Regions from separate parts of the Quadrisphaera sp. DSM 44207 genome, predicted to be linked through region 2. Evidence: riboswitches for the same ligand, from Rfam matches in the RefSeq annotation. Region 2 holds a riboswitch; each other region holds the start of a gene.
What was found. A riboswitch is a leader RNA that binds a small molecule or an ion and turns the genes downstream of it on or off. The one in region 2 is predicted to bind S-adenosylmethionine.
Positions count from the first base shown of each region.

Region 1: another riboswitch for S-adenosylmethionine. It lies ahead of BLS82_RS10880 (flavin reductase family protein); the one in region 2 lies ahead of BLS82_RS09820 (bifunctional o-acetylhomoserine/o-acetylserine sulfhydrylase).
Region 3: another riboswitch for S-adenosylmethionine. It lies ahead of BLS82_RS09160 (5-methyltetrahydropteroyltriglutamate--homocysteine S-methyltransferase); the one in region 2 lies ahead of BLS82_RS09820 (bifunctional o-acetylhomoserine/o-acetylserine sulfhydrylase).

Region 1 covers NZ_FNKA01000003.1:98,565-103,549, forward strand. Annotated here, with positions in the region: gene BLS82_RS10860 (FAD-dependent oxidoreductase) at 1-563, opposite strand, end outside; gene BLS82_RS10865 (hypothetical protein) at 678-866, shown strand; gene BLS82_RS10870 (DUF2382 domain-containing protein) at 935-1,333, opposite strand; gene BLS82_RS10875 (DUF2382 domain-containing protein) at 1,423-2,310, opposite strand; SAM riboswitch class I at 2,634-2,723, shown strand; gene BLS82_RS10880 (flavin reductase family protein) at 2,730-3,242, shown strand; gene BLS82_RS10885 (coiled-coil domain-containing protein) at 3,344-4,861, opposite strand; gene BLS82_RS10890 (coiled-coil domain-containing protein) at 4,858-4,985, opposite strand, start outside.
Region 2 covers NZ_FNKA01000002.1:780,002-784,986, reverse strand. Annotated here, with positions in the region: gene BLS82_RS09835 (EcsC family protein) at 1-558, shown strand, start outside; gene BLS82_RS09830 (YkvA family protein) at 555-1,076, shown strand; gene BLS82_RS09825 (DUF4192 domain-containing protein) at 1,220-2,371, shown strand; SAM riboswitch class IV at 2,416-2,532, shown strand; gene BLS82_RS09820 (bifunctional o-acetylhomoserine/o-acetylserine sulfhydrylase) at 2,706-4,022, shown strand; gene BLS82_RS09815 (homoserine O-acetyltransferase MetX) at 4,061-4,985, shown strand, end outside.
Region 3 covers NZ_FNKA01000002.1:642,910-647,894, forward strand. Annotated here, with positions in the region: gene BLS82_RS09150 (hemerythrin domain-containing protein) at 1-718, shown strand, start outside; gene aspS (aspartate--tRNA ligase) at 822-2,705, opposite strand; SAM riboswitch class IV at 2,801-2,920, shown strand; gene BLS82_RS09160 (5-methyltetrahydropteroyltriglutamate--homocysteine S-methyltransferase) at 2,980-4,137, shown strand; gene BLS82_RS09165 (aldo/keto reductase) at 4,201-4,985, opposite strand, start outside.

The DNA.
Region 1 (4,985 bases), on a different contig from region 2:
AGGCCGGCGGCCACGGTGTCGGGGATGTCGGTGGCGGCCAGGTCCTCGGCGCGGCGCACGAGCATGCGCGTGACGTCGAGGGCGACGTTGCCCGCCCCGATGACGGCGACGCGCTCGGCGTCCAGGGGCCAGCCGCGCGGGGCGTCGGGGTGCCCGCCGTACCAGGCGACGAAGTCGGCGGCGCCGTGCGAGCCGGGCAGGTCCACCCCCGGGACGTCGAGCCCGGCACTGCGGTCCGCGCCCGTGGTGAGCACGACCGCGTCGTAGAGGTCGAGCAGGTCGTCGACGGTCAGGTCGCGGCCGACCTCGACGTTGCTGAGCAGCCGGATGTCGCCGCGGTCGAGCAGCTTGTGCAGGGCGGTGATGATCTTCTTGATCCGCGGGTGGTCGGGGGCGACGCCGTAGCGCACCAGCCCGAAGGGCGCCGGCAGGCGCTCGAGGAGGTCCACGCTCACCCGCGCGGGCGCCTTCGCCAGGGCGTCGGCCGTGAAGATGCCGGCTGGTCCTGCGCCCACCACGGCCACCCGGGCGGGGCCCGCTGCTGCGCTCTGACCGTCGCTCACGCGCCCATCCTCTCCCAAGGCGGCGGTGCGCTCGCGCGCGCGGTGACGGTTGGCGGGTGCTGCTGCCGCGTGCCAGGGTGGACGGTCGTCGTCCCCGTCCTGAGGAGTTCTCGCATGTGGGTGCTGCTGACCGCCCGTTTCCGCGCGTGGGTGCTGTTCTCGGTGGTGCTGCCCCTGGCGCGCCGCCTCGCCCGCGGCCTGGCCACGCGGATCGAGCGCTCCGGCGGCTCGTCGCGCACCTCCCGCGCCCTGCGCCGCGTGGGGGGAACCGCGCCGGCGCGGCGCCGTCGCCGCTTCCTCTGAGCAGCAGCTGGCGGCGGGCCCTCGGGCTCGCCGCCAGCTGAACTACACCACCTGACCCGCACAGGACCTCAGGGCTGGTCGACCTCGACCGCCACCTGCTCCTGGCGCAGGTCGATGTCGATCACCTGCTGCTCGACGACCTCGCGGACGCTCACCTGCACCCGCTCGTAGGCGCGCACCTGCATCGAGACCACCGGCACCTCCTCGCGGAGGACCACCTCGAGGTCGCGCCCGGGGCCCGTGGCCGTCATGACGGGAGCCGCCGCGGCGGCGTCCACGGGCACGCGCTCGACGCGCAGCCGCTCGACCCGGACGGGGACCTCCACGGTGCGCATCTCGGTCTCGACCGTGCGCACGACGCGCAGCGTCTCCACCGGGTACCGCTCGCGGCGCAGGTGGGCCTGCTCCACGGAACGGACGACCGACGCCTCCTCCGGCACCGCTCCTGAGTTCACGTCGGTGCTCATCACGCCTCCTCGGGCACTCGCACGACAGGACGGAAGACGCGATGAGGGACGGGCGGGGCCGAAGAGCCCCGCCCGTCCCTCATGCGGTGTCAGCGACGGTCGTTGCGGAGGTTCGGGTCCGCGACGACGTCCTTCTCGAGCTCGATCTGCTCCTTGCGGACCTGCTCGGTGACCGTCTGCTCCTCGGTGACCTGCTGGGTGCCGAGGCGCACGCGCTCGACCGGCACGACGTCCTTGTCCACGACCACGCGCTCGGCGTGGAGGGTGACCTCGTGCTCCTCCTCGGACAGCGCCGGCCCGTCCATGGCCCGGCCCATGGTGGCGTCCGTGATCGGCTCGCGCTGGACCACGACCTCCTCGTGGGTGACCGGCACGGTCTGCGTCACGTTCTCGGTGACGATGTACTTGCGCAGACGGGCGCGGCCGGCTTCGGTGCGCACCTTGCCCACCTGCAGCCGCTCCTCCGAGCGGGTCATCGCGTCGTCCGTGACCGGGCCGGAGGTGTCGCGGCCCACGGCGCGGCCCTCGACGTCGTCGTAGACCCCGTCGCCGTTGCGGTCACCACGACCGCCGGTGCCGACCGCAGCGGCCGTGCCCGTGGTCGCGGCGGTGTCGGCGTAGCCGGTGGTCTGGCCGGTGCCGGTCGGGGACTCCGCGCCGGTGTAGGCCAGGCCGTAGTGGCGGTAGAGCTCCGCCTCGTCGTCGACCGTCAGGGCCTGGTCGATGTCGTGGTTCGGAGCGGCCTTGACCTGCTCCTTGGTGTAGGGCACGCGCAGCTCGTCGCCGCTGAACGTCGCCTGCTCCAGCGGCACGAGGGAGTGGTTGCTGCCGAACAGGCCGGTCTTGACGGCGGCCCACTCCGGCTGGCCGGTCGCGTCATCGAGGAAGACCTCGTCGACCTTGCCGAGCTTGTCGCCGTCCGAGCCGTACGCGGTGGCGCCGCGCAGCTGGGCCGGGTCGCTGATCGAAACTGCCATGGTGTCTCCTCTCGGCACGGGGTCGGTACCCCGTGCGCCGCGGAACGTTCCGGACTGCCCGCAGTGGCCGCCGCGGACGGCGGAGGGTGGATCGCACCTCTGCGCCGTCGATCGACAGTAGCCACCGCGGGTGGCTGCGGCCACTCGAGATCGTCCCGGACGCAGCGTCCGGGCACCCGGTGGCACGAGCACTTCTTTACCCCTGTCCTGGCAGGCCAAACGCCTCCGGGGCGCCGGAGGGCGCCCTCTGCTCCGAGCCGGTGCGCGCGGTCGCTGCGCGTGCTGCGCTTGACACGCGCCGGAGGGCGGTGCGACCGTCCCAGCACCCATCCAGAGCGGCCGAGAGACCTGGCTCGACGACGCCGCAGCAACCGCCCGCGCAGGGCAGGTGCTCCCGCCAGGGCCGATGGAGGAGACAGATGAGCCCCGCCGCCACGTCCGTCGTCGACCTGCCCGCGGTCTTCCGCACGGTCGCCTCGAGCACCTGGGTCGTCACGACCACCGCCCCCGACGGCACGCCCGTCGGCTTCACCGCGATCTCGATCGCCTCGGTGTCCCTGGACCCTCCGCTCATCTCCTTCAACGTCTCGCGGACGTCGTCCAGCCTGCCGGCGCTGACGGCGTCGCGGCGCTGCGCGGTGCACCTGCTGGCGCACGACCAGGAGCTCCTCGCCCGCCGGTTCGCCGGCCCGGCCGCGCACCGCTTCGACGACGAGGGGGCGTGGGGCTGGGACGAGGCCGGCGTGCCGCAGCTGCAGGGCGCCGCGGCCCGGCTCTCCGGCGCGGTGACCGCGTTCGTCGAGGCCGGGGACAGCCTGCTCGTGCTGGCGGCGGTGGAGGACACCCGGGTCACCGGTCGCGCCCCGCTGGTGCACCACGCCCGCGCCTACCACCGCCTCCCCGCGCCGGGGACGCCGACCCACGCCGCCTGAGGACCGCGCCGCCCTCGCGCGGCGGCGAGCGGGCCCGTCCACCCAGCCGGTGGACGGGCCCGCTCGCGTCCGGCGGGAGCCGGGTCGGTGCAAGAGCCGGGTCAGTGCGGGGGCGCGGCGGGCGTGCGGGCGTCGCGCACGTCCACGGAGGCCCGGCGCAGCTCGGCGGGGATCTCGATCAGCTGCGTGTCCACGTCGGCGTCATCCGCGTCCGGAGCCGCTGCGCCGGGCTCCTGCCCCGGCGCCGGTGCTGCGCCGTGCAGCGGGGCAGGGGGGTGCAGCGCCACGCGCAGCGGGTCGTGCACCGGCAGGGGGGCGGAGAGCGGCGCCGGCAGAGAGGCGGGCGCCGGCATCCGCGCCGCCGCCTGCGCCGCCATCTGCGCGGCCTTCTGCATGGGCGTCTGCGCCGGGCCCGGGCGCGCAGCGGCCATCGGTGCGGCGGCCGGCGGTGCGGGGGTCATCGGTGCGGGGCTCATCGGTGCGGGGCTCATCGGTGCGGCGGCCGGCGTCATCGGCAGCGGCTGGGCGGCGGCCGGAGCGTGGTGCACGGGCGCGGCGGCCGGCGCCGGAGCGTGCTGCGCGGACGGCGGAGCCGGCTCGGCGCGCTGGACCGGCACGGAGGCCGGTGCCGCCGGTGCCGCGGCGTCCGTGCCGATCAGGGGGGCCGACCCGGACAGCGTCGCGAGCATCTGCCGCACGTTCGTCAGCTGCGCGTTGATGCTGTCCCGGCGCTGCGCCGCGGCGGACAGCTCCCGCTCGGACTCGGCCCGGATCCGGTCGGCGCGCTCCCGCGCCTCGCCGATCAGCTGCGACGCCTCGTGCTGGGCCTCCTCGAGGATCCGCCGGGCCCGGGCGGCCGCCTCGATCACCTCGCGCTCGGAGAGGGCGCGCGCCTGCGCGGCCGCCCGCTCGACGGCGGCCAGCTGCTCCTCGGCCGCCGCCGTGCGCACCCGGAAGTCCTCCTCGGCCCGCTCGCGCCGGTCCGCCAGAGTCATCTCGAAGTCGGCCGCCGCCTGCGCCGCCTTGGCCCGCTGGCCCTCCCACAGCGCCTCGGCCTCCTCGCGGCGCGCCTTCGCGTCGCGCTCCGCGGCGTCGAGGACGTCGTCCGCGCGGCGCAGCGCCTCGGTGGTCAGGCGCTGGACCTCCGTGCCGGCGTCGCTGCGGATCGTCGCGTCGTAGCGCTCCGCCTCCGCCCGCACCTCCTGGGCCGCCGCCTCGGCCTCGCGGCGCGAGGTCTGCGCGTCCGCCTCCGCGCGGCCGCGCATCTGCGCGGCCTCCTCCTCGGCGAGGGTGAGGATGTCCGCGATCCGCTCGCCGAGCTCGGCGAACGCGGAGGGACGGCGCTTCGCCCCCGCGGCGGCGCGGCCCTCCGCCGCTCCCGCGGCCAGGCCCTCCGCCATCCCGGCGGCGCGGGCCTCCTCGCTCGCGCGCCGCAGGGCCTCCGCGTGGGACTGCTGCTCGGCCGCGAGCCGCCGCACCGCGGCCTCGAGCTCGCGGCTGAGCTCCTCCGCGCGGTCCTGGCTGGCGTGCAGGCCCAGCACCAGCTCGGTCATCCGCTGGTCGACCTGCCCGGGCTCGTAGCCGCGCAGCACCGTGCGGAAGGTGGGGGTCTGGCTCATGGTGCCTCGTCTCCGGTCCGGTCCCTCGTCTGCCCCGTGCTCGCCGGCGCGCTCGCCGCGCCGCCCGCCCCCGCCGCGCCGCCCGCGCCCGCCGTCCGGGCCCTCGCCGCGCCGCCCTCGGGCA
Region 2 (4,985 bases):
CGGGCCGCCGCGGCCGCCCGCGCCCGCACGGGCAGCACCGAGGAGGCCGTGGACGCCCTCGTCGCCTCCGCCACGAAGGCGGCCGCGGTCGCCGGGTTCGCCACCGGCGTCGGCGGCTTCGTCACGCTGCCGGTGGCGCTGCCGGCCAACGTCGTCGGCTTCTACGTCGTCGCCGCGCGCACCGCGGCCGGCATCGCCGCGCTGCGCGGCTACGACCTGACCCGCCCGGAGGTGCGCACGGCGGTGCTGGTCTCCCTCGTCGACGCCGACGCCCAGCCGCTGCTCACGCTGCTCGGCCTCGGCACCAGCGCGGGGCTGGCCACGCGGCTGCTGAGCACCCAGCTGTCCGAGCCGGCGCTCATGGTCCTCGACAAGGGCGTCGCCTTCCAGGTCGTCTCCAAGCTCGGCAGCACCGCGCTCAGCCGGCTCGGGCGGGGCCTGCCGCTGGCGGGCGGCCTGGTCGGCGCGGCCTCCGACGCGTGGATGCTGCACCGCACGGCCCTCGCGGCGCGCGCCGACTTCCCGCAGCGGCCGCAGGAGCAGGAGACCGCGCCGTGAGGGCCGGGGGCCGCTGGGGGCGCCGCGGCGCGGCCGCGACGCTGTGGGCGGCGGTGCGCAAGGCCCGCACGCCCGGCTCCCCGAGCACCGGCACGATCCTCCGCACCCTGCCCCGCCTCGCCTCCGCCGTGGTCGCCGGGGAGTACACCGGCCTCAGCCGCTCCCGCCTGGCCCTGATGGGGCTGGCGGGCCTGTACGTGGCCTCCCCGGTGGACCTCGTGCCCTCCGCGGTCCTGCCCGTGATCGGGATGTTCGACGACGCCGTGGTGCTCAGCTGGCTCGCCGGCGCGGTGGTCACCGAGACCGCGGCCTTCCTGGACTGGGAGAGCTCGGGGCGGCCTGCCGGCTCCCCCGGCGCCCGAGCGGGCGACGGAGGAGGGGCCGGCCGCGGCGCCGGCCCGGGAACGGCGGAGCGCGACGGGACCGGCGGCACGGGGACCGGCACGGGCACTGGCACGGGCGGGCGCCGCCGCCCGCCGACCGACCCGGACGTCGTCGTCGGCGAGGTCATCGACTGAACCCCCGGCGCGGCGCGGCTCACCGAGCCGCGCCGCCCCGAGCCGCGCCACCTCCCGCCCACAGGCGCGGGCGGGCACCGCACCGTCCACAAGCGGCCTCGGCGGCCCGCCGCGGGCGCTCCGCGCGGGCCACGGTGGCGGGCATGACGACGACGCTGCGGGTCAGCGACCCGCGTGACCTCATCGCCCTGGCCGCCCACGCCCTCGGGTTCCACCCCCGCGACAGCCTCGTGCTCGTCAGCCTGCGCGGCGAGCGGCACGAGCCCGGCCTCGTCGCCCGCGTCGACCTCGCCGCCCGCCCCGGCGGCCCGCGCGCCGCGACCGGCGCCCTGGCGCAGCGGGTGGCGCGCGACGGGGCCACCGGCGCCGTCCTGTTCGTGCACACCGACCGCACCGGGCCGCCGGGGCGGCCCGAGCACGACGACCTCGTGCGCGCGGTGCGCCGCGACCTGGCCGCCGAGGGCGTGGCGCTCGCGGACGCCTGGCTCGTCGGCGCCGGCCGGCTGCGCTCCTACACCTGCCAGCAGGCGTGCTGCCCTCCGGAGGGCCAGCCCCTGGGGGACGTGGCCGCCACGCTCGTCGGCACCGAGATGGTCTGGCGCGGCAGCTGCGTCCTGGCCGACCAGGAGGAGCACCGGCGCGCCGTGCGGGCCCGCCTCGCCCCGGCCGGTGCCGCCGCCCGGCGCGCTGCGCAGCGCGCCGCCCGGCGTCCCGCCGGCCGCGCCGAGCGGCTGCGGGCGCTCGCGCGGTGGCGCGACCTGCTCGAGGCCACCACCGCGGGGGTGCGCGCCGGTCGCAGCGCCGACGACCTCGCCGCCGACCTGCTGGCCCCGCAGGCGGCCGGGCGCCTGCTCGCGGCGGTGGCCGACGTGCGCCTGCGCGACGCCGTCCTGCTGAGCACCGTCACCGGCGCCGGGTCGGCGCCGGAGCGGCTGGCGGCCGGGGAGGAGGACGCCGGCGAGCTGTCGCAGGCGCTCGACGCCGTCCTGTCCCGGCCCGGCGGGCCCGCACCGGACCCGGACGAGGCCGAGGCGGCCCGCGCGCTGCTGGAGGCGCTGGCGCGGCTGGCCTCCGGGCGGCGGCGCGCCGCGCCGCTCGCGGTGCTCGCGTGGACCTCCTGGTGGCGCGGTGCGGGCTCCGAGGCCGCCGTCCAGGCCGACCTGGCGCTCGAGGTCGACCCCGACTGCGGCCTCGCGCAGCTGGTGGCCGAGGCGGTCGGTCGCGGGGTGCTGCCGCCGTGGCGGGAGCGGGGGAGCGCGGGCGCCCGCCCGGACGGCGGGTCGTCCGCATGCTGAGACGATGTGGAGGCCGCCGCGGGCGCCCGCCTATCCTCCCCGCAGGTCATGAGCGCCAGCGCCAAGCCCCGGCTCGCTGGCCGGCAACCCCCGCCCGCGGTGGGGTGCCCCGGGTGATGACCGGGCCGCGGCACCGACCGGTGCCGCGGCAAGCGCGGGCCCCGCGGGGCCCAGCAGGAGAGGGCCGCCCCATGACTTCCCGACGCTGCCGCTGACGCGGCCGCCGCGACGCGCTGCGAGCACGCCGCCCGCGCCCGCGTCGAGCGGGCGGCGCGCCGTCGCGGACCCCTCCGACGCCCCCGGCGGCCCGGCCGCCCCACCAGCAGGAGAGCGCATGAACGACGGGTGGTCCTTCGAGACCCGCCAGATCCACGCCGGGCAGGTCCCGGACGCCGCCACGGGCGCCCGCGCGCTGCCGATCTACCAGACGACGTCCTACGTCTTCCGCGACAGCGCGCACGCCGCCGACCTGTTCGGCCTGCGCGAGCTCGGCAACATCTACACGCGGCTGATGAACCCCACCACGGACGTGGTGGAGCAGCGCCTCGCCTCCCTGGAGGGCGGGGTCGGTGCGCTGGCCGTCGCGTCCGGGCAGTCGGCGGAGGCGCTGGCCCTGCTCAACGTCGCCGAGGCCGGTGACCACGTCGTCGCCAGCCCCAGCCTGTACGGCGGCACGCACAACCTCCTCCGCCACACCTTCCCCAAGCTGGGCGTGCAGGTCTCGTTCGTGGCGGACCCCGACGACCTCGGCTCCTGGCGGGCCGCGGCCACCCCGCGCACGAAGGCGTTCTTCGGGGAGACCATCTCCAACCCCAAGCAGGACGTCCTCGACCTCGAGGGCGTGGCGGCGGTGGCCCACGAGGTCGGGGTGCCGCTGGTGGTGGACAACACCACCGCCACCCCCTACCTGGTGCGCCCGCTGGAGTGGGGCGCGGACGTCGTCGTGCACTCGGCGACGAAGTACCTCGGCGGGCACGGCACGGCCATCGGGGGCGTCATCGTCGACGGCGGCCGCTTCGACTACGGCGCGGACCCGCAGCGCTTCCCCGGCTTCACCACCCCCGACGCCAGCTACCACGGCCTCGTCTACGCCCGCGACCTCGGCGTCGGCAGCCCGCTCGGGGCGAACCTGTCCTTCGTCCTCAAGGCGCGCGTGCAGCTGCTGCGCGACCTCGGCGCCTCCCTCGCCCCCTTCAACGCCTTCCTCATCGCCCAGGGCCTGGAGACCCTCAGCCTGCGCGTCGAGCGCCACGTCGCCAACGCGCAGCGGGTGGCCGAGTGGCTCGAGCAGCGCCCCGAGGTGCTCTCCGTCTCCTACGCCGGGCTGCCCTCCAGCCCCTGGTACGAGCGGGCGCGCAAGTACGCCCCCCGCGGCGCCGGGGGCGTGCTCGCGTTCGAGGTCGACGGCGGGGCCGAGGCCGGCCGGCGCTTCGTCGAGGCGCTGGTGCTGCACAGCCACGTCGCCAACATCGGCGACGTGCGCAGCCTGGTGATCCACCCGGCGTCCACCACCCACAGCCAGCTGACCGAGGAGGAGCAGCGCGCCGCGGGCGTGACGCCGGGCCTGGTGCGCCTGTCCGTCGGGCTCGAGCACGTCGAGGACCTCCTCGCGGACCTGGAGACCGGGTTCACGGCGGCCAAGGGCGCGTGAGGCAGGCTGTTCCGGTGAGCGCCGCACCGTCCGTCCCGGTGAGCACCGCACCCCCCGTCCCCGCGAGCGCGGCCTGGCGCGAGGGCGACCCGGCCGGCGGCCGCCGCTTCGCCGACGTCGGCGCCCTGGACCTGGAGACGGGCGGGCACCTGCCGGCCGTGCGCGTGGCGTACGAGACCTGGGGCGAGCTGTCCCCGCGCCGCGACAACGCCGTCCTGGTGCTGCACGCCCTCACCGGCGACAGCCACGTCACCGGCCCGGCCGGGCCGGGCCACCCCACCGCGGGCTGGTGGAGCGAGCTCGTCGGCCCCGGCCGGGCCCTGGACACCGACCGCTGGTTCGTCGTGGCGCCCAACGTGCTCGGGGGCTGCCAGGGCACGACCGGGCCGGCCTCGCCCGCGCCCGACGGCCGGCCGTGGGGCAGCCGCTTCCCGTACCTGACGGTGCGCGACCAGGTGGCCGCCGAGGCCCGGCTGGCCGACGCGCTCGGCGTCGACGCGTGGGCCGCCGTCGTCGGCGGGTCCATGGGCGGCATGCGGGCGGTGGAGTGGGCGGTCACCCACCCCTCCCGGGTGCAGCGGCTGCTGGCCGTGGCGACCACCGCGCGCGCGACGGCCGACCAGATCGCCTGGTGCGCCCCGCAGCTGGCGGCCATCCGCGCGGACCCGGGCTGGCGCGGCGGCGACTACCACGACGCGCCGCCGGGGCGGGGCCCGCACACCGGGCTCGGCATCGCCCGGCGCATCGCGCACACCACCTACCGCTCGGCCGCCGAGCTCGACGCCCGCTTCGGCCGCGCCCCGCAGCCGGGGGAGGAGCCCCTGGGCGGCGGCGGGCGCTTCGCGGTGGAGTCCTACCTCGACCACCACGCCGAGAAGCTGGTCCGCCGCTTCGACGCCGGCTCCTACGTCGTGCTCACCGAGTCCATGGACTCCCACGACGTCGGCCGCGGCCGCGGCGGCG
Region 3 (4,985 bases), 140 kb from region 2:
ACCAGCACCGCAGGGCGGCCTGCGCTCGGTCGCCGAGCAGTCCCAGGACGAGCAGGGCGGCCCGCGCAGCATCCTGGCGCGCCAGCAGGCGGACCACGTCGACTTCCACCGCTTCCGCCGGGCGTTCGACGCCGAGAGCGACCCGGACGCCCGCGGGCGGATCATGGCCGAGCTCGCCGAGCGGGCCCTGCGGCACGCCTTCGCCGAGGAGACCGTCCTCTTCCCGGCCTACCGCCGCTCCTTCCCCGGCCCGGACGGCGACGAGCTGACCGCCCACATCGAGGGCGACCACCAGGAGATCAACGACCTGCTGACCCAGCTGCAGGACGCCGATCCCCGCTCGCCCCGCTACGAGGGGCTGGCCCGGCGGGTGTTCGCCGCGATCGACGACGACGCCCGCCACGAGGAGGACGTGCTGCTGCCCCGGCTGCAGCAGCGGGTCAGCGCAGACGAGCTGCGGGCCATCGGCGACGCGTGGGAGGCGTCGCGCGAGGCGTCCCCGACGCGCCCCCACCCGAAGATCTCCCGGCGCCCGCCGTGGAACGCCCTGGCGGCGCTGGGGCTGTCGGTCAGCGACCGGGTCAAGGACGTCGTGGACGACGTCGCCCCCCGCGGCACGGCGCGGCGCGCGGCGGGGCGCTGGGCGCTCGCCGGGACCGCCGGGCTGGCCGCGGCCACCGCGCTCGGCGCCGGCGCGAGGGCCTTCAGCCGCCGCTGACGCCCCGTCGTCGTGCCCTCCTCCATCCTCTCGTCGTGATCTTGCAGTTCCGGACCGACCGCGGTCCGGAACTGCAAGATCACGACGAGGAGGGTGGGGCCGGTCAGGTCGAGGCTGGGGCGCTCGCGGCGACCGGCTGCTCCGGACCACCCGCACCACCCGAACCACCCGTCCCGCCCGCACCACCCGGCCTCGGGCCGCGCGCCGGGACGGCGCCCGGGACGGCGTCCACCCCGGCCTCGGCGCGCTGCTGCCCGGTGATCGGCGCCGGCGCACCGGTCAGCGGGTCGTAGCCGCCGCCGGACTTGGGGAAGGCGATCACCTCGCGGATGGAGTCCGCGCCCGCCAGCAGCGCCGTGATCCTGTCCCAGCCGAACGCGATGCCGCCGTGCGGCGGGGCGCCGTAGGAGAAGGCGTCGAGCAGGAAGCCGAACTTCTCCCGCGCCTCGGCCTGCGACAGGCCCAACACGGCGAAGACCCGCTCCTGCACGGCGCGGTCGTGGATGCGGATCGAGCCGCCGCCGATCTCGTTGCCGTTGCAGACGATGTCGTAGGCGTGGGCGAGGGCGTGCTCGGGGTCGGTGTCGAAGGTGCCCGTCGACTCCGGCTTGGGCGAGGTGAACGCGTGGTGCACCGCCGTCCACGTGCCGGTGCCGACCGCGACGTCGTCGCTCTCGTCGGCGCGCTCGAACAGCGGCGCGTCGACGACCCACACGAACTGCCACGCGGTGGGGTCGATCAGGTCGCAGCGCCGGCCGATCTCCAGGCGCGCCGCCCCCAGCAGCGCGCGGGCGGACGAGCGCGGGCCGGCGGCGAAGAAGACGCAGTCCCCCGGGACGGCGCCCACGTGCTGGGCCAGGCCCTCGCGCTCGGCCGGCGAGAGGTTCTTGGCCACGGGACCGGACAGCGCGCCGTCCTCCCCGACGAGCACGTAGGCCAGGCCGCGGTGCCCGCGCTGCTTGGCCCACTCCTGCCAGGCGTCGAGCTGCTTGCGCGGCTGGCTCGCCCCGCCCGGCATCACCACCGCGCCGACGTAGGGCGCCTGGAAGACCCGGAACGGGGTGTTGGCGAAGTAGCCGGTGCACTCCACCAGCTCGACGCCGAAGCGCAGGTCGGGCTTGTCGGAGCCGTAGCGGGCCATGGCCTCGGCGTACGTCAGGCGCGGGATCGGGGTGTCGAGGGTGTGGCCGACCAGCGCCCACAGCGCCACGAGGACCTCCTCGGCGAGGGCGATCACGTCGTCCTGGCCGACGAAGCTCATCTCCACGTCGAGCTGGGTGAACTCCGGCTGCCGGTCGGCGCGGAAGTCCTCGTCGCGGTAGCACCGCGCGATCTGGAAGTACCGCTCCAGGCCGGCGACCATGAGCAGCTGCTTGAACAGCTGCGGGCTCTGCGGCAGCGCGTACCAGGAGCCCGGCGCCAGGCGCGCCGGCACGAGGAAGTCGCGCGCGCCCTCGGGCGTCGAGCGCGTCAGCGTGGGGGTCTCCACCTCCACGAACCGGTGGGAGGCGAGCACCTCGCGGGCGGCGCGGTTGACGTCGCTGCGCAGCCGGATCGCGGCGGCGGGCCCGGGACGGCGCAGGTCCAGGTAGCGGTAGCGCAGCCGCACCTCCTCCCCCGGCGCGCGCTCGCCCTGCTCACCGGCCGCCTCGATCGGGAAGGGCAGCGGCGCGGACTCGGACAGCACGACCAGCTGCGCGGCGTCCACCTCCACCTCGCCGGTGGGCAGCGCCGGGTTCTCGTTGCCGACCGGGCGCAGGCGCACCGCCCCGACGACCTGGACGCAGTACTCGTTGCGCAGCCCGTGCGCGCCGGAGGACTCCAGCACCTCGTCGCGGACGACGACCTGGACGACGCCCGAGGCGTCGCGCAGGTCCACGAACGCCACGCCGCCGTGGTCCCGGCGCCGCGCCACCCACCCGGCGAGGGTGACGCTGCGGCCGTCGTGGTCGGCGCGCAGGGTGCCGGCCTCGTGGGTGCGGAGCACGCGGTGGTCCTTCCGGGGGGATGCAGCGCGCCGGGGTCCAGGTCCGGCGCGGGGACGTCGACAGATCGTAGTGGCCGGCGCTAGCGTCGGTCCCAGGTCACGAGCGCCAGCGCGAACCCCCGGGTGGCTGGCCGGCAACCCTCCTCCGCGGCGGGGTGCCCCGGGTGATGACCGGGGCGCGACCCGGCACCGGCTGGGCGCGTCAAGCGCGGACGACGCCCGTCGGCCGTGTCGTCGACGCCGCCTGCGCGGCGTTCCGCACGAGGAGCACGCCATGAGCACGAGCACCACCGACCGGCTCACCCCCACGACCGTCGCCGGCGCGACCTCGACCGCGCACGTGCCACCGTTCCCGGCCGACCACGTGGGCAGCCTCCTGCGCCCGCCCGCCGTTCGCGAGGCGCGCGCCCGCGCGGCCGCCGGGCGGATCGGCGCCGAGGAGCTGCGCGCCGTCGAGGACGAGGCCGTGCGCGAGGTCGTGCGCCGCCAGGGCGAGGTCGGCCTGCGCGTGGCCACGGACGGGGAGCTGCGCCGCCACTACTGGCACGAGGACTTCGTCTTCTCCCTGGGCGGGATCGAGCCGGACCAGGCGTTCTCGGTCCCCTTCGTCGGCCAGGACGGCCAGCGCATCGACGTCCCCCTGACGTCGGCGCGCGCCAGCGGGCGGGTGCACCTGGCGGAGACCGTCTTCGCCGACCACCTCGCCTTCCTGCAGCGGGCCGTGGCCGAGGCCGGCACCGGCGCGACGCCGAAGCTGACGATCCCCTCGCCCAACCACGTCCACAACGCGTTCGCGCCGCTGCGGTACGAGGACGTCTACGACGACGAGGAGCAGCTGCGCGCCGACGTCGCCGCCGCCTACGCCGAGCAGGTGCGGCGCGTGCACGCCGCCGGGCTGACCTACCTGCAGGTCGACGACGTGAGCCTGACCTTCTTCGGCGACGAGCAGTACCGCGGGCGCGGCGAGGAGCTGCTGGGCGGCTTCATCGCCCAGTTCAACGCCGCCCTGGCCGGGCGCCCCGAGGGCCTGACGGTGGCCACGCACCTGTGCCGCGGCAACTTCCGCTCCGCCTGGGCGCTGTCGGGCGGGTACGACGTGGTCGCCGACGCGCTGTTCAACACCCTCGACGTCGACGGGTACGTCCTCGAGTTCGACGACGCCCGCTCCGGCTCCCTCGACGTGCTGCGCCTCCTGCCGCCCGGCAAGCGCGTCGTCCTCGGGTTCGTCACGACCAAGACGCCGCGGCTGGAGGGCCGCGACGCCCTGCTGCGCCGGATCGAGGAGGCCGCCCGCTACGCGCCGGTCGAGCAGCTGGCGCTCGGCACGCAGTGCGGCTTCTCCTCCACCGAGGAGGGCAACGACCTCACGCAGGAGCAGCAGTGGGCGAAGCTGCGCCAGGTCGTGCAGGTCGCCGAGGAGGTCTGGGGCTGACGCCCCCGGCCGGGTGTGCGGTCCCGCCGCGCGGGGGACGGCGGGACCGCACGCCCTGCCCGCTCACCAGCGGTCGTGCACGTGCTCGCGGACGCTCTGGTCGTAGACGCGCTCCAGCTGCGCGAGGACGTCGGCGCCCAGCGGCGCCAGGTCGGCCGCGGCGGCGTTCGCCCGCGCCTGCCGCGGGTTGCGCGCCCCCGGGATCACGGAGGTCACGCCCGGCTGGTCGAGGATCCACCGCAGGGCCAGCGCGGACGTCGGCACGTCCTGCTCGGCGGCCAGGGCGGCGACCTCCTTCGCCGCGGCCACCCCGACCTCGTAGGGGACGCCGGCGAAGGTCTCGCCCACGTCGAACGCCTCGCCGTGGCGGTTGTAGCTGCGGTGGTCGTCCGCCGCGAAGGTCGTGCCCTCGTCGTACGTGCCCGTCAGCAGCCCGCTCGCCAGCGGCACCCGCGCCAGGATCCCCACCCCGGCCTCCCGCGCCGCCGGGAGCACCCGCTCCAGCGGCTTGCGCCGGAACGCGTTGAGGATGATCTGCACGCTCGCCACCCCGGGCCGGGCGATGGCCGTCAGCGCCTCCTCGACGGTCTCCACCGAGACCCCGTAGGCGGCGACCGCGCCGTCGGCGACCAGCTGGTCGAGGGCGTCGAAGACGGCGTCCGCGCCGTAGACGGGCGTGGGCGGGCAGTGCAGCTGCACCAGGTCCAGGGTCTGCGCGCCGAGGTTGCGCCGGCTGCGGTCGACCCACGCGCGCAGGTTCTGCGCCGTGTACTGCTCGGGCACGTGCGGGTCGGCGCGGCGCCCGGCCTTCGTGGCGACGAACGGGCGGTCCGCCTCCGGCAGGTCGC